DNA from 2 places in the Altererythrobacter sp. MTPC7 genome. Region 2 is predicted to be linked to the other one. Evidence: predicted binding sites of a transcription regulator. Region 2 holds the regulator's gene; the other holds the start of a gene.
What was found. The regulator LexA, encoded in region 2, represses DNA repair genes until DNA is damaged. The targets are predictions, from matches to a motif close to GTTCCNCNCTTGTTCT.
Positions count from the first base shown of each region.

Region 1: ACGHJ7_RS05420 (deoxyguanosinetriphosphate triphosphohydrolase) is a predicted target of LexA. The motif match lies at 2,360-2,375, and genes of this name have one in related genera.

Region 1 covers NZ_BTGS01000004.1:196,817-204,600, forward strand. Annotated here, with positions in the region: gene ACGHJ7_RS05400 (NAD(P)(+) transhydrogenase (Re/Si-specific) subunit beta) at 1-188, shown strand, start outside; gene ACGHJ7_RS05405 (hypothetical protein) at 185-529, shown strand; gene ACGHJ7_RS05410 (alpha/beta fold hydrolase) at 530-1,525, shown strand; gene ACGHJ7_RS05415 (aspartate/glutamate racemase family protein) at 1,599-2,300, shown strand; gene ACGHJ7_RS05420 (deoxyguanosinetriphosphate triphosphohydrolase) at 2,415-3,575, shown strand; gene ACGHJ7_RS05425 (NAD(P)H-binding protein) at 3,568-4,281, shown strand; gene ACGHJ7_RS05430 (entericidin A/B family lipoprotein) at 4,365-4,493, opposite strand; gene ACGHJ7_RS05435 (hypothetical protein) at 4,592-4,837, shown strand; gene ACGHJ7_RS05440 (CpaF family protein) at 4,844-6,364, opposite strand; gene ACGHJ7_RS05445 (DMT family transporter) at 6,544-7,464, shown strand; gene glmS (glutamine--fructose-6-phosphate transaminase (isomerizing)) at 7,539-7,784, shown strand, end outside.
Region 2 covers NZ_BTGS01000006.1:166,666-174,449, forward strand. Annotated here, with positions in the region: gene pip (prolyl aminopeptidase) at 1-52, shown strand, start outside; gene ACGHJ7_RS07265 (anthranilate synthase component II) at 58-657, shown strand; gene trpD (anthranilate phosphoribosyltransferase) at 654-1,646, shown strand; gene trpC (indole-3-glycerol phosphate synthase TrpC) at 1,663-2,451, shown strand; gene moaC (cyclic pyranopterin monophosphate synthase MoaC) at 2,493-2,966, shown strand; gene lexA (transcriptional repressor LexA) at 3,115-3,807, shown strand; gene ACGHJ7_RS07290 (ComEC/Rec2 family competence protein) at 3,861-6,050, opposite strand; gene gltX (glutamate--tRNA ligase) at 6,083-7,513, shown strand; gene ACGHJ7_RS07300 (citrate synthase) at 7,553-7,784, shown strand, end outside.

The DNA of each region.
Region 1 (7,784 bases), on a different contig from region 2:
CCAGCCCCATCTATGGCATGCCCGTGTTCGACGTGGACAAGGCCAAGCAGGTCTTCTTCATCAAGCGGAGCATGGGCGGCGTGGGCTATGCCGGCGTCGACAACGACGTGTTCTACATGGACCAGACCATGATGCTGCTGTCCGATGCCAAGAAGATGGTCGAGGAAATCGTGAAGGCGATGGATTGACCCGCGCCCTGCTGGTCGCCGGTGCCGCGCTGCTCCTGACAGGCTGCATCGACCGGATCGCCGAGAGCCGGGTCGAAAGCGCGCTGGTGAAAAACGGCGTCGGCGATGGCACGGCGTCCTGCATGGCCGCGCGCATGGTAGACCGGCTGACCATCGACCAGCTTCGCAAGCTGCAAGGCCTCGCCCCGCAAAATGGGGAGGCCCGGCGACCCACCGGCGTGCGCGATTTCCTGGCCCGGGTGCGGCGCGTGGGCGATGCGGAAGTGATTGCCGTAACCGGCTCCTCTGCCGCCCTGTGCGCCAGTGGCATTGCCCGCGAGGCAGGCGGAGGAGTGGCCTAGGTGAAGAAGCTGGCTCTCACCCTGCTGGGCCTCGTCGCCATCGCCGCGCTCGCTTTCCTGCTGCTGCACGTGCCCGACACCGATCCGGCGGAGATGCGCGCGAAATATGGCGGAGAGCCTTCGCGTTTCGTGGAAATGCCGGATGGAAACACTTTCCATATCCGGGACGAGGGGCCGCGCGGCGGATTGCCTATCGTCCTGCTCCATGGCTCGAATGCCGACCTCCATACGTGGGAGCCTTGGGCGCGAACGCTGTCAGGCGATTACCGCGTCATCCGGTTCGACCAGATCGGCCACGGACTGACCGGCGCGAGCGTAGACGGTGAATACACGCCCGATGCCTTTGCCGCCGATGTCGAGATGATTGCCGATGCGCTCGGCCTCGAGCGGTTCGTGCTGGCAGGCAATTCGATGGGCGGCGGGGTTGCGATGACCTATGCGTTGCAGCATCCCGAACGCCTTGCCGGACTGGTGCTGGTGGATGCCAGCGGCGCCCCTGTAGAGCGAGACAGTGGCGGCAACCTCGCCTTCACGCTGGCGCGTATCCCCGGCGTCGGCGCAGTACTCAGCCAGTTCCTGCCACGTTCGCTGGTCGAGCGAAGCCTGTCGCAGAGCGTATCCAACCAGGAGGTCGTCACGCCCGAGGCTGTCGATCGCTATTGGGAACTGGCGCGCTATCCCGGCACGAGGGCGGCGACCCGCGCCCGCTTCGCGGCACGGCGCGAACCCTTTGCCGCGGCCGATGTCGCTGCGCTGCAACTGCCCGTGCTGGTGATGTGGGGGAAGGAGGATGCGCTCATCCCCTATGACGCGGCCGGATGGTTCATGCGGCACCTGCCCGACGCCTCGCTGGCGGCGTACGACGATATCGGTCACCTCCCGATGGAGGAAGCGCCGGACCGATCGGCGAGCGATCTGCGTGCATGGCTCTCCTCGTCGATTTCTTCGCCGCAACCCCCTGCCGATCCCGCCCCGGCGGTTGACAGCGCGAACTGATCCGGCAAGCGAGAGGCGATATTGCGTCCGGCCCCGACCGGCGCTTGTCGTCCTTTGTCTGGAGTGATTTCGCGTGCGTAAACTGGGCCTGATCGGCGGGATGAGCTGGGTCTCGACCGGTCTCTATTACAAGTGGATAAACAAGGGCATCCAGCGACGGGCAGCGCCGATGGCCAGCGCGCCCCTGCTGATCGAAAGCCTCGATTTCAGCCAGCTGCACGGGCTCAAGGAAGAATCGGACTGGGACCGCGCAGGCGAGGTCTTGGTGGACAGCGCGAAACGGCTGGAAGATGCCGGCGCAGGTGCGCTGATCATCGGCGCCAATTCGATGCACCGGCTGTATGACCGGGTGGCCGAGGCGGTCGACATCACCATCCTGCACATAGCCGATTGCGTCGGGGACAAGATGGTGGAGCAGGGGGCGACCAATGCCGCCTCGCTGATCGGGACACGCAACGTCATGACCGAAAGCTTCTATCGCCAGCGGCTGGTGGCGAAGGGCATCGACCTGTTGCCGCCGGACATGGCCCATGTCGACGAGGTGGACCGCATCATCTACGAAGAACTGATGGCCGGACAGGCGAAGCGCTCGTCCGAACGGTTCTTCCGCACGCTGATCACGCGATTGCAGCAGGACGGGGCGAAAGCGGTCGTGTCGGCCTGCACCGAACTCGACATGGTGATCGACGTCGATGCCAATGTGCTGCCGATCTACGATTCCGCGCGGATTCACTGCGAGGCGGCGGTCGACTGGATCATGGCGGACGAGGCGTAGAGGACGAACGGGGCCCGACAGCGGGCCTTCTGCCGCTGCAATCCGGCGGCTGGGCGGATGTTGCCCGATTGTTCCCGTTGTCGCCAATGCCGCGCCCTCGTATCGGCTTGAGCGATGTCGCGTTCTCCCCTTGCCGCCGATCCTGAAACCTCGCGCGGGCGCGAGTTTGCCACCAGCGGTGACGAGACCCGCGGTCCGCGCAGCGCGTTCCAGCGCGACCGCGACCGCATCATCCATTCGATCGCGTTCCGCCGGCTGCGCGGCAAGACGCAGGTCTTCGTTGCCCCCGATGGCGATCACTATCGCACCCGCCTGACCCACAGCCTGGAAGTCGCGCAGATCGGCCGGACCATCGCCCGCGCACTGGGCCTGGACGAGGACCTGACCGAGGCGCTGTGCCTGGCGCACGATATCGGACATCCGCCCTTCGGCCATGCAGGGGAAAAGGCGTTGAACGCCTCTGTCGAGCGCCATGGCGGGTTCGACCACAACGCGCAGACGCTGCGCACCCTGATGCGGCTGGAAAGCCCCTATTGCACCCATGTCGGGCTGAACCTGTCGTGGGAGACGCTGGAAGGCCTGGCAAAGCACAACGGGCCGGTGTCCGATCCCCATTGGGCGCTGGCCGCGCTCGACCGGGACTATTCGCTGGAACTCGGCGGCTGGCCCTCGCTCGAAGCGCAGGTCGCGGCGGTGGCGGACGATATTGCCTACGACAATCACGATATCGACGACGGACTGCGGGCGGGCTTCCTGAAGCTGGAGGACCTGCTGGAACTCGATTTCGTGGCCGAACTGTGGGACGCGGTCGTTCGCCGCCATCCCGATGCGCGGCAGGAAACACGGCTGCGGGAACTGGTGCGCGACCAGATCGGGGTGATGGTCAATGATGTGATCGCCACGGCCTCTGCCCGCATGGCCGGACTGACCTCGCGCGGGGACATTGCCACCCATGACGGGCCGGTTGCCGGGTTCTCGGACGCCATGTTCGAGCGCGAGCGGCGGCTCAAGGCCTTCATGTACGAACGGCTCTATCTGCACCGCGACCAGGTCGAGACGGCAGAGAAGGCGCGCAGCGTCATCCTGAAACTGTATGCCGCCTATGATCAGGACCCTGCCCTGATGGGCGGGCGCTGGACCGCAACGATGCCGTCGACGGAGCCCGGTCGCAGCCGCCATATCGTCGATTACATTGCCGGAATGACGGACAGCTACGCCATCGCTCGCCATGCCGCGATCTACGGGACCACGCCGGAAGGTCTCAGCAATGTCTGATCACGATCCTGCCGCGCCCACCCGCATCGTGCTGGTCGGGGCGACGGGCCTGGTGGGCCGGGCCGTCATGGAAGCGTGCGTCGGCCGCGAGGATGTGCGCCTTGTCGCCATCTCCCGCCGCGAGGCCCCGATGCCCGACGGCGCGCGGATGGAGATGTTCGTGGCCGATCCGGCCGAATGGGGCGATGTCCTGAAGAAAGTCCGGGCGGAGGTCCTGGTGAGCGCGCTGGGCACCACGATCCGCAAGGTCGGCGGCGACAAGGACGAATTTTACGCCGTCGATCATGACCTGGTGCTGCAAACCGCGCGGGCCGCGCATGATACGGGTCTGGAACGGATGGTCAGCGTCAGTTCGGTCGGGGCGGATGCGTTCTCCGACAATTTCTACCTCAAAACTAAGGGCGAGACGGAAAAGGCGCTGGCCAAGGTCGGCTTTCGCCGGCTGGACATCCTGCGCCCGGGGCTCCTTCGCGGAACGCGCAAGGCGGACCTTCGCCCGCTTGAAGGGCTGGGGCGTATCGCGAGCCCGGTGGCCGATCTGGTCCTGCGCCGGAAATACGAAAAATACCGCTCGATCCACGCCTCGACCATGGCGCACGCCGTGCTTGCGCTGGCCAAACGGCGGACTCAGGGCAAGTTCGTGCATGAACACGAAGGCTTGCAGCGCGCGGCCAAGATGCTGCCCGAACTGGGGGGGGACGAGTAACGCTCGCCGAGGCCCGGCGAGGCAGATACGAAAACGCCCGCCGGATCAGGGGCGGGCGTTTCGTTGCGTTCCGGTGGGCCGGATCAGATGGCGCGGTCGCCTGCTTCACCGACGGATTCGATGTCCTGGCCGGCACCCTTGACCGTGTTACAGGCCGTTGCGGTGAGAGCCATCGAAGCGATGCCAGCGGCGAGAAGTACCTTGCGAACCATTGAATATTCCTTTCATCAAACAAACGTCGATGCATCCGAACGGACTGCTGCGCAAAGCACGGCTTCTCGTACGCCCACCTGATAGATGCCCAGATAGAATGCCGATGATCCCCGATTGGTTCCACAAGCTGATATTCGTGAGCGATGCCGCGCGCGTCGCGCTGGCAGGCGGCGCTTTCCTGCTGCTGGCGGTGTTCGCCATGCTGGCGGAGAGATGGCGCAATGCCCGCACCCGGATAGACCGGATCGGCTGGGTGCCGTGGACGGGCATCTTCCTGTTTTCCGCCGTGATCGGCGGCGGCCTTCTGGCGCTGGCTATCCCCGCCCTGATGGGGGCCGGCTGAACGGCGTCAGAGACACGCTTCCAGATACGCCTGGTCGAACCCGAACTGGCGCGCCTTTTCCAGCGTATAGGGCCTGAGGCCGCTCGCACGGAATTCGCCGATGATCTTGCCGTCCTCGCTCTCGTCGAGATATTCGAACTTGAAGAGCTCCTGCGTCACGATCACGTCGCCTTCCATGCCGATGACTTCCGTGATCCCGGTGGTCCGGCGCGAACCGTCGCGCAGGCGTTTCACCTGCACGATCAGGTCGACGGATTCGGCGATCTGGCGGCTGATGGCTTCCTTCGGAATCTTGATGTCGCCCATCAGGATCATGTTTTCCATACGGCCGAGGCATTCGCGCGCCGAGTTGGCGTGAAGCGTACACATTGAGCCGTCATGGCCGGTGTTCATGGCCGCGAGAAGGTCGAAACATTCCGCGCCGCGAATCTCACCCAGGATGATGCGGTCGGGACGCATACGCAGGGCGTTCTTCACCAGGTCGCCGATGGTGATGGCGCCTTGCCCTTCCAGGTTCGGCGGGCGCGTTTCCAGCGGCAGCCAGTGCGGCTGCTGCAGGCGGAGTTCGGCCGCATCCTCGATGGTCAGGACGCGCTCGCCCGGGTCGATCATCTTCGACAGGGCGTTGAGCATGGTGGTCTTACCCGAACCCGTACCGCCCGAAATGACGATGTTCATGCGGCAGGCGCCCGCGATTTTCAGCGCGGTACACATCTTGTCGCTCATGGAACCGAATTCCTTGAGCATGTCGAGGGTGATCGGTTTCTCGGAGAACTTACGAATGGAAATCGCGGTGCCGCGCAGGCTGAGCGGGGGCACGATCACGTTCACACGGCTGCCGTCCTTGAGGCGAGCGTCGGCCAGCGGCGTCGTCTGGTCGACGCGGCGTCCCACCTGGTTCACGATGCGTTGGGCGATCTGGAACAAATGCTGTTCGTCGCGGAACCGGATCGGGGCGATGACCAGCTTGCCCTTCTTCTCGATATAGGTCTGGTCCGGACCGTTGACCATGATGTCCGACACGTCGGGATCGTTCAGCAGCTCTTCCAGCGGACCGAAGCCCAACAGTTCGTCGATCAGCACCTTTTCCAGCGCGAACTGCTCGCGCCGGTTCAGCGTGACCTTCAGTTCGGCCAGCACTTCCATGATGATCGGGCGGAATTCTTCCGACAGTTCTTCCTTGGAAAGCGTGGCGGCCGCTTCGGGATCGACGCGTTCGAGCAGGCGGGGGAGCACCTGCTCCTTGATCTTGTGGACGCTGGCTTCGAAGCCGCCGATTTCCTGCTGTTCGTGGATCGCGTTGGCGCGGTCCGCGAGGCGGGTCATCGCGTCGTCCTTGTTCGGCTGTCCAGTGGACGCGCCCGGCACATCCGCCCCGGTGTCGCCGGGCAAGGGCGGGAACTGTTCTCCGCCGGGAGGGGGCGCCTGTTCGGCCGGTTTCGCATTGCCGCCACCCTTCATGGGCCGCGCGACGCCAAAAGACGAACGACCACCCGCTGGCCCGTTCCTGCGTCCGAATGCACTCATTTCCATCGTCCCCCGGATAAATCCGCTAAGCTTGATCCGGCCTCACATGCGTATGGCGAAGGAGGCCTTTCTGGAATTGGTGAATAGGATGGAAACCTTATTTTTTTCCTAAATGGCGCGGCGGCTATGGTCCGCGTACCTGTGCTGGACTAGGCGCTGCGCATGATCCGGACCCCCCGATGAGAGATAACGAACGCACGGGACTGATGCTGGCGGCGGCAGGTTTTGCCACGCTGTCGGTCGGCGATGCAGTGATCAAGACGATGGCGGGCGAATGGCCGCCGCTGGCGGTTGCCGCCTTGCGGTTCTCGCTCGGCGCGATCGGGCTGTCCGTATTGCTGTTCGTGAAGGAAGGGGCGGGTGCATTTCGTCCGAAGAATCCCTGGTTGCAAGCGGGAAGGGGGTTCTGCCTTGCCGCGGCCAGCCTGTGCTTCTTCAGCGCGGTCTTCGTGATGCCGCTTGCCTCGGCCATGGCGCTGGCCTTTGTCGCGCCGGTCCTGACCGCCGTTTTCAGCGCGATTTTCCTGAAAGAGGCGATCCGTTTGCCAGTTGTCGCAGCCAGCGTCATCGCGCTGTGCGGCGTTGCGCTGGTCCTGCGCCCGAATGTCGCGGCGCTCGGGCCGGCAGCGTTCCTGCCGCTGGCCTCTGCGCTGTTTTTCAGCCTGATGATCGTCGCCAACCGGGCAGCCGGCGGGCAGGGCAGCGCGCTCTCGATGCAGGCGTTCATGGCGCTCGTCGCAGCGCCGCTGCTGGTCGTGGCGGCGTATGCCGGGCATGTGAGCGGAATCGAGAGCCTGCGCGTCGATTTGCCGGACTGGAGCGTTATCGCGCGCTGCCTGATTGTCGCGGTCACTGCCAGCACGGCGCACTGGCTGGTTTTTCTCGGCACCGAAAGGGCCGGTGCATCCACCATTGCGCCGACCACCTATCTCCAGATGCTGGTCGCGATCACGCTGGGCTGGTGGTGGTTCGGCGACGTGCCCGACGCGGTGACGCTGGCAGGCGGCGCGGTCATCATCTGTGCAGGCCTTATCCTGTGGCGCAGCACGCCTTCCGGGGCGGCACCGAAGGTAAGCGTTGCGAAAGGGACCGCGCGATAGTGCAATGGTAGGAATTTACAGCTAACAGGCTGCCAACCTTACCCAACTCAAGACCAGCAGGAAGATTTTAGCCGATGTGTGGAATTATCGGGATTGCGGGCGCGGCGCCCGTTGCGGACCGGTTGGTCGATGGCCTGAAGCGGATGGAATATCGCGGCTATGACAGCGCCGGGATCTGCACCCTGCATGACGGCGACCTTATCCGCCGCCGGGCGGAGGGAAAGCTCGCCAACCTGGTGGAGGAACTGGCAGGCAATCCCGCGCCCGGCCATGTCGGCATCGCCCATACCCGCTGGGCCACGCATGGCGCGCCCACGGCG
Region 2 (7,784 bases):
CATTATCGACGGCCTGGTGCGAGCCACCGACAGCCTGGCGGGTAAGGCCTGAGCGTCATGATCCTCGTCATCGACAATTACGACAGCTTCACGTTCAATCTCGTCCATTACCTCATGGAAATGGGCGCGCAGGTCCGGGTGGAACGAAACGACGCGATGTCGGCAGCCGATGCGTTGCGGCTGGCCCCCGACGGCATCCTCATATCTCCGGGTCCGAAAACGCCTGACGAAGCCGGTATCAGCCTCGACCTGGTGGGCGCCTGCGCCGATGCGGCAAAACCGCTGCTCGGCGTGTGCCTTGGCCACCAGTCGATCGCGCAGTATTTCGGCGGCGAGGTCGTTCGTGGCGGATTGATGCATGGCAAGACCAGCCCTGTCGACCACGACGGAACGGGCGTATTCGCCGGCCTTCCCAGTCCGTTCACCGCCACCCGCTATCATTCGCTTGTCGTCGACAACATGCCGGACAGCCTGCTGGTAAACGCGACCAGCGAGACGCCCGGACTCGACGGCACAAGCGTCATGGGCGTACGCCACGCCGACCTCCCCATCCATGGCGTGCAGTTCCACCCGGAAAGCATCGCGACCGAACACGGTCACGCACTGCTTGCCAATTTCCTCACCCTGTGCGGCATGGAGGCAAAGCTACCGGCATGACGACCCTGCCAGACCCATCCCGGCATCTTGCCGAAGACGAGGCGGAAAAGGTTTTCGGCCACATCCTCGACGGCGATGTCGGCGACGATGCGATCGAAGCCTTCCTGACAGGGATGACCGAACGCAGCGAAACCTCGGACGAGATTGCAGGGGCCGCGCGTGCCTTGCGCGCGCGCCTGATCCCGATTGCGGCACCGGATAATGCGGTCGATTGCTGCGGAACGGGCGGCGATGGCCATCATACGCTCAATGTATCGACCGCGGTCAGCCTCGTCGTGGCCGCGGCTGGCGTTCCCGTGGCCAAGCATGGCAACCGCGCCGCCAGCAGCAAGTCCGGCGCTGCCGACACGCTCGAGGCTCTCGGGCTGGACATGGAAGCGGCCGGCAGGACGGCGGAGAAAACGCTTGCCGAACTCGGTATCTGCTTCCTGTTCGCAAAGAACCACCATCCCGCAATGGGGCGCATCCAGCCCATCCGCCTGAAGATCGGCAAGCGAACGATCTTCAACCTGATGGGTCCCCTGTCGAATCCGGCACGGGTCCAGCGACAGCTCATCGGTATTGCCCGCCCCGGATATGTGCCGATCTATGCTGGTGCCAAGGCGCGGCTGGGGACGCAGAGAACCATGATCGTGTCCGGCGACGAAGGTCTGGACGAACTCAGCCTCGCGGGCGGAAACGAAATTGCCGACGTCATGGGCAACCGATTCGACATGCGGCGTGCCGATGCATCCTTCGTGGGCGTGCCCCACGCGCCGGTCGAGGCGATCCGCGGCGGCGACGCGCAGCATAATGCAGCCGCGCTGAAATCGCTCCTGCGCGGGTCGCCCGGCCCCTACCGTGATGCGGTGATCTTGAACGCGGCGGCGACCCTGCTCGTGGCAGATGCCGCCGAGGACTGGAGCAGCGGGGCAGCAATGGCAGCGGAAGCGCTCGACAGCGGAGCAGCCCGCAAACTGCTCGTCCGCTGGATCGACATGGCTGTCTGAGATTGGCTTTCGCACGATGAACAAGCTCGAGGAAATCTGCGCGGCAAAGCGCGACGAGGTGGCCCGGCGCAAGGCTGCGGCTTCGGTGGCCGACATGACTGATCGCGCAGCCGGGCAAACAGAGCCGCGCGGCTTCGAGGCAGCGCTCCGCTCGGCCTCGCGCGATGGCTTCGCCCTGATCGCCGAGATCAAGAAAGCGTCCCCGTCCAAGGGACTGATCCGCCCCGATTTCCGCCCTGCCGATCACGCACGGGATTATGAGGCGGGCGGCGCGGCCTGCCTCTCCGTCCTGACGGACGAACCGTATTTCCAGGGGCATTCGGATTACCTTGTCGAGGCGCGCGAGGCCTGCGACCTGCCGGTCCTGCGGAAGGACTTCATGGTCCATCCGTGGCAATGCATCGAGGCGCGGGCGATGGGCGCCGATGCTATCCTCATCATCGTGGCCGCCCTGTTGGATTCGCAGATGCTGGAAATCGAGGCTGCCGCGCTTGAGCACCGGATGGACGTACTGGTCGAGGTGCATGACGAGGCGGAAATGGAGCGTGCGCATGCCCTGCAATCCAAACTCGTCGGGGTGAACAATCGCGACCTCAAAACCTTCACCACCGATCTGGCCGTGACGGAAAGGCTGGCACCACTGGCGCCCGAAGGCGCGCTACTGGTCGGGGAGAGCGGGATCGGCAGCCATGCCGACTGCACGCGTCTTTCGCACAGCGGTGTGCGGACGTTCCTGGTCGGGGAAAGCCTGATGCGCGCAGAAGATGTCGCGGCGGCGACGCGCGCGCTGCTCGAAGGTCGCTAGATCGCTGTGCTCGAAAGCGGCAGTGTGGCAGGAAGGCCCTCATGAGCAAACTGACCCATCTCGGCGCCGACGGCACGGCACACATGGTCGATGTCGGAAGCAAGTCGGCAACTTCGCGCAAGGCGGTTGCCGAGGGCACGATCGCCATGAATGCGGCCGCGCTGGGCGCCATTCGCGATGGCGCGGTTCCGAAAGGCGATGTGCTGGCGGCAGCCAGGATCGCCGGGATCATGGCTGCGAAGAAAACGGGCGAACTCATCCCCCTTTGCCATCCGCTGTCGCTGGACACGGTGACGGTCGATTGCACTGTCGAAGATGAGTGTGTCAGGGTGACTGCAACAGCCTCCCTGTCCGGGCGCACCGGCGTCGAGATGGAGGCAATGACCGCGGCGAGCGTCGCCTTGCTAACCATCTACGACATGGCGAAAGCGCTGGACCGCGAGATGGTGATTTCCGGCGTCAGGCTTCTGTCCAAAACCGGCGGCAAGTCCGGCGACTGGTTTGCTTCGAACTGAAAGCGGCACGAAGCCGGAACGCCTGTTCCGGCCCGAACTGCTCCAGAATGGCGCAATTGCTTGACTTAGCCAGATAGGTTCCCTAATCGTTCCGCATTCGTTCGCATTATCGCGCACGGATACGGCGAAACGATACAGGAGCTTGCCGATGCTCACGGCGAAGCAGCACGAACTGATCCAGTTTATCCAGCAGCGGCTGGAGGAAACGGGAATTTCTCCTTCATTCGAAGAAATGAAGGAAGCGCTAGATCTCAAGAGCAAATCCGGCGTGCATCGCCTGATTTCGGCATTGGAAGAGCGCGGCTTCATCCGGCGCCTGCCCAACCGCGCGCGTGCGCTCGAAGTCATCCGGCAGCCGGAAGATGCCGTTCCTGCCAGTGCCGCAAGGCCGAAGGCCGCGAACGACCTCGTCGGGGTGCGCGCTCCCGCACCTGCTACGCGGCCCGAACCGGCTAACGATGTCATCGAGATTCCTCTCCATGGTCGTATTGCGGCCGGTGCCCCCATAGAAGCGCTGGAAGACCACCAGAGCCTGCCGGTCCCGGCTGCCCTGCTCGGCCCGGGCGATCACTATGCGCTCGAAGTATCGGGCGATTCGATGATCGAAGCCGGCATTTTCGATGGGGATTTCGCCCTGATCCGTCGGACGAATACCGCCCGTGACGGTGAGATCGTGGTCGCGCTCGTCAACAACGAGGAAGCGACCCTGAAATACCTGCACCGCGACAGCGGCAATGTTCGCCTCGACCCGGCCAATTCTGCCTACGAAGCACAGGTCTACGCTCCGGCACAGGTCGAGGTTCAGGGAAAGCTGGCAGGCCTTCTGCGCCGGTATCACTAGTCCTCAGGCTTCCTGCCATTTGCCAAAAAATCGCAGAGGCCGGGACCAGTGCATCATTCGCTGTCACGGCCACGCCACCATCCGTGACTGCCTTGCGTATCGGCGACGCGGCTTATTTTCCCTTCGCTCAGCGCTATCGACAAGCCGCCACTGTGGTCCAGGAACCGGCGGTCCGCGCGTAGCCAGCGGGGCTGGCAGGAGCGCGGCAGATAGCGGTCGGCGACGACGATATCGGCTCTTTCGCAAGCCGCGGCCAGGGCGCGCTCGCCCACGAGGTCACGGCTTCTTGCCATCAGAACCTGCCATTCGCGCGCCCCTCGCTCCAATGCGATGACGCAGAAATCGCGTGAACATTCTGCGCCTTTCCAACCGCGAAGCGGTATGACCTCTCCGGAAGTTCCGGCCAGTTCTTGCAGATTGTCCTGCGCATAACCCGATCGGCTCTCTCGAAGCATGAGAAGCCTGTCGTCCTCGCCAGCGATGCCGACATGGCGCCCGTCACCGGATATCAGCAGGTCGGGCGTCGGCGTCGTCACTACGAGACAAACGCCCAGCGCGGCAGGCACGAGGCCCAGTGTCCTCTTTCGCCCCTTCCAGAGCGCCAGCCAAAGGCCACCGGCGGCGAACAGGGCAAATGTGAACCGCGACATTTGCGGCATCAGCTTGACTGCCCCGGGCTGCTCGGCAGTCCAGTGCGCAATGCGAAGCAATAGCTCGAGCGAGAACTCGGCCATCCACCACGCCGGTGCGCCCAGGCCGACGGTATCGAGAAACAGGGCAATCGCGATCAGCGGCATCGATACGAAGGTCACAAGCGGAATGGCCACCACATTGGCGAAAGCGCCGTAAACCCCCGCCCTGTGAAAATGGAACAGCACGATGGGCATCAGGGCGAATTCGATGACGAGCCCCGTAATCAGCAACATCGCGCCGCGCCGCGAGGTTCTGGCCGCCCAGCTTTCTTCCCGAGGCGCAAGAAACTGCTGGACCGGCGCGCTGTTATGCAGTGCGACAATCGCCAGCACGGCGGAAAAACTCATCTGGAAGCTGGGCCCCACAAGAGACTCGGGCCACAGGAAGAGAACGAAAGCTGCTGCCAGCGCCACCATGCGCAACGATAAAGCTTCCCGCCCGAACGCCAGTGCGCCCAGCACCAGCAAGGCCGCAGCGCAGCTTCGCACCGTGGGAACTTCCGCGCCTGTCAGCAGCGTATAAGCAATGCCAGCCACTGCGCCGACGCCTGCTGCCAGCACCGGGAGACGCACGCGCAAGGCGAGCCACGGCCATAGCGCCAGCAGCTTGATGGCCACGAGATAGGCTGCGGCAATTACGGCGCTCACATGCAGGCCGCTGATCGAAAGCAAATGGGTCAGTCCGCTGTCGCGCATGGCGTCCTCGTCCGCCTCGCGGATCGATCCCCGGTCCCCGCTGGCGAAAGCGGCGGCGATTGTCCCTTCCGATCCGGACACATTGGCCCTGACATGAGCCGACAGCGTTCGCTGCAACGCCTTCAACCGGTCCACATCCGGCGGGGCCGCCTGCGAAAGTTCGACCGGGCCGATGACCGAACCCGTGCCGGACAGGCCCATGAACCACGCGGTCCGCGCGAAATCGTATCCGCCCGGCACCATGGGCGATGCCGGGGGCATCAGGCGAGCGCGCAGCCGGACTGTCGCCCCTTCGATGAAGGCAGGATCATCGCTCGAGCGCGGAACGTTCACCCGGACCTTGCGCGCCGTCGCCGTCTCGGCATCGCGCATGGCAAGGGTCAGGCGCACGCGATCCCGCGAAGGCTGCTCCTCCCGGTCGAGCACTTTCCCGTTGAAGTGCAGTACGCGCGGATACTCGAACGCCTCTGCCCCCACTACCGCCGATCGTGCCCAGACCAGCGAAACGCCGAGCGCGAATGCGCAGCCCATGCCGATGGCGGCGAGGCCGAGCCGCATCCGTGCTTCGCGCGTTGTCCAGTGCCATCCGGCGAGTGCAAGCAGGATGCCGCAACCAATTGCCGACGCCCACATCCAGCTGGCCGGCAGGAGGAACCAGGCAGCCACCCCTCCCCCAAGCGCGACGACCAGCCAAGGCGCCCTCTCGAAGCCTGCATCCTCGAGCGCTGCATCCAGACGGTCGCCGATGCTGGACAAGCGGAAGCGCCCCTGCCAATGCCGGTGCTGCAATGCAGCATGGCCTGGCCCGGCGTCGCCGCTCCCCAGCGGAACCTCGGTTACCCCTCTCGACGCCATGGTCACGAGAATAGAAAAGGAAGCCGCGCCAGATGGCAAGCGAAAGCGACCAGAAAAACAGCGGGAAAATCAACGGCGTGGTGACACGCTTCGCCCCCTCGCCCACGGGATACCTGCATCTTGGCGGCGCTCGCACCGCGCTCTTCAACTGGCTGTTCGCCCGCCATCACGGCGGCCAGGCGCTGCTGCGGATCGAGGATACCGACCAGAAGCGTTCCACCCAGGATGCCATCGACAAGATCATCGACGGACTGGACTGGCTGGGTCTCGATTACGATGATGAACCCATGTTCCAGTCGAAGCGCGCCGAGCGGCACCGCGAGGTCGCCATGGCCCTGCTCGAGTCGGGCAATGCCTACAAATGCTACGCTACGCCCGAAGAACTGGAAGAGATGCGGGCCGCCCAGCGCGCTGCCAGGCAGCCGATGCGCTATGACGGCCGCTGGCGGGATCGCGGCCCCTCCGAAGCGCCGGAAGGTGCGCCCTTCACCGTTCGGCTGAAAACGCCGAACGAAGGTGAAACGGTGATTACCGATGCCGTCCAGGGCGAAGTACGCGTCGCCAATGCAGAAATCGACGACTACATCATCCTGCGCGCGGACGGGACGCCGACCTACATGCTGGCCGTGGTCGTCGACGATCACGACATGGGCTGCACGCACATCATTCGCGGCGACGACCACCTGAACAATGCGTTCCGGCAATTGCCGATCATCCGCGCCATGGCTTGGGAAGAGCCGGTCTATGCCCATGTCCCCCTGATCCACGGGGCGGACGGGGCGAAGCTGTCCAAGCGGCACGGCGCCGTCGGCGTGGAAGCTTATCGCGACGAACTGGGCGTCCTGCCCGAAGCGCTGTTCAACTACCTCCTGCGCCTCGGTTGGGGTCATGGCGACAAGGAAGAATTCACCCGCGCAGAAGCGATCGAGCTGTTCGACATCGACGGTGTCGGGAAAAGCGCGTCACGGTTCGACACGAAGAAGCTGCTGAACCTCAACGGCCATCATATCCGCGAGGCGGACGATGCGCGCCTCGCCAGGTTGGTTGCCGACGAGATGGACGGGCAACCCGACCTGGGCCTGCTCGAAAACGCCATGCCGTTCCTGAAGCCCCGGGCAAAGGATGTCCACGAGCTGGTCGAGGGCGCAGCGTTCCTGTTTGCGAAGCGGCCGCTCGCCATGACGGATAAGGCGGCCAAATTGCTCGATGACGAAGGCCGCGCAAGATTAGGTCAGGTTTCTGCCGAACTTCATGCCGAAAATGACTGGACAAGCGAGGCCCTCGAAGCCACTACGAAAGCACTTGCCGAGCGCCTTGAACTGGGGCTCGGAAAACTGGCGCAGCCCATGCGAGCGGCGCTGACGGGGACGACGACGTCCCCCGGAATTTTCGACGTTCTCGTCCTGCTGGGCAGAGAGGAGTCCCTCGCGCGGATCGACGCGCAGGCGGAACCTCGCAGCTGAAGCAGCACGCTATTGATTGTATTTGAAGGAGAAACGCTGGTGGCTGATAACACGGCAAAAATGGAACTCGGCGGCAATGCATACGAATTTCCGGTGCTCGAGGGCAGCTGCGGACCCGACGTTGTCGATATTCGCAAGCTCTATGGCCAGACCGACGCATTCACGTTCGACCCGGGCTACAAGTCGACGGCCAGCTGCGAAAGCGCCCTGACCTTCATCGACGGTAATGAAGGCGTGCTCCTGCACCGCGGCTACCCCATCGGCCAGCTGG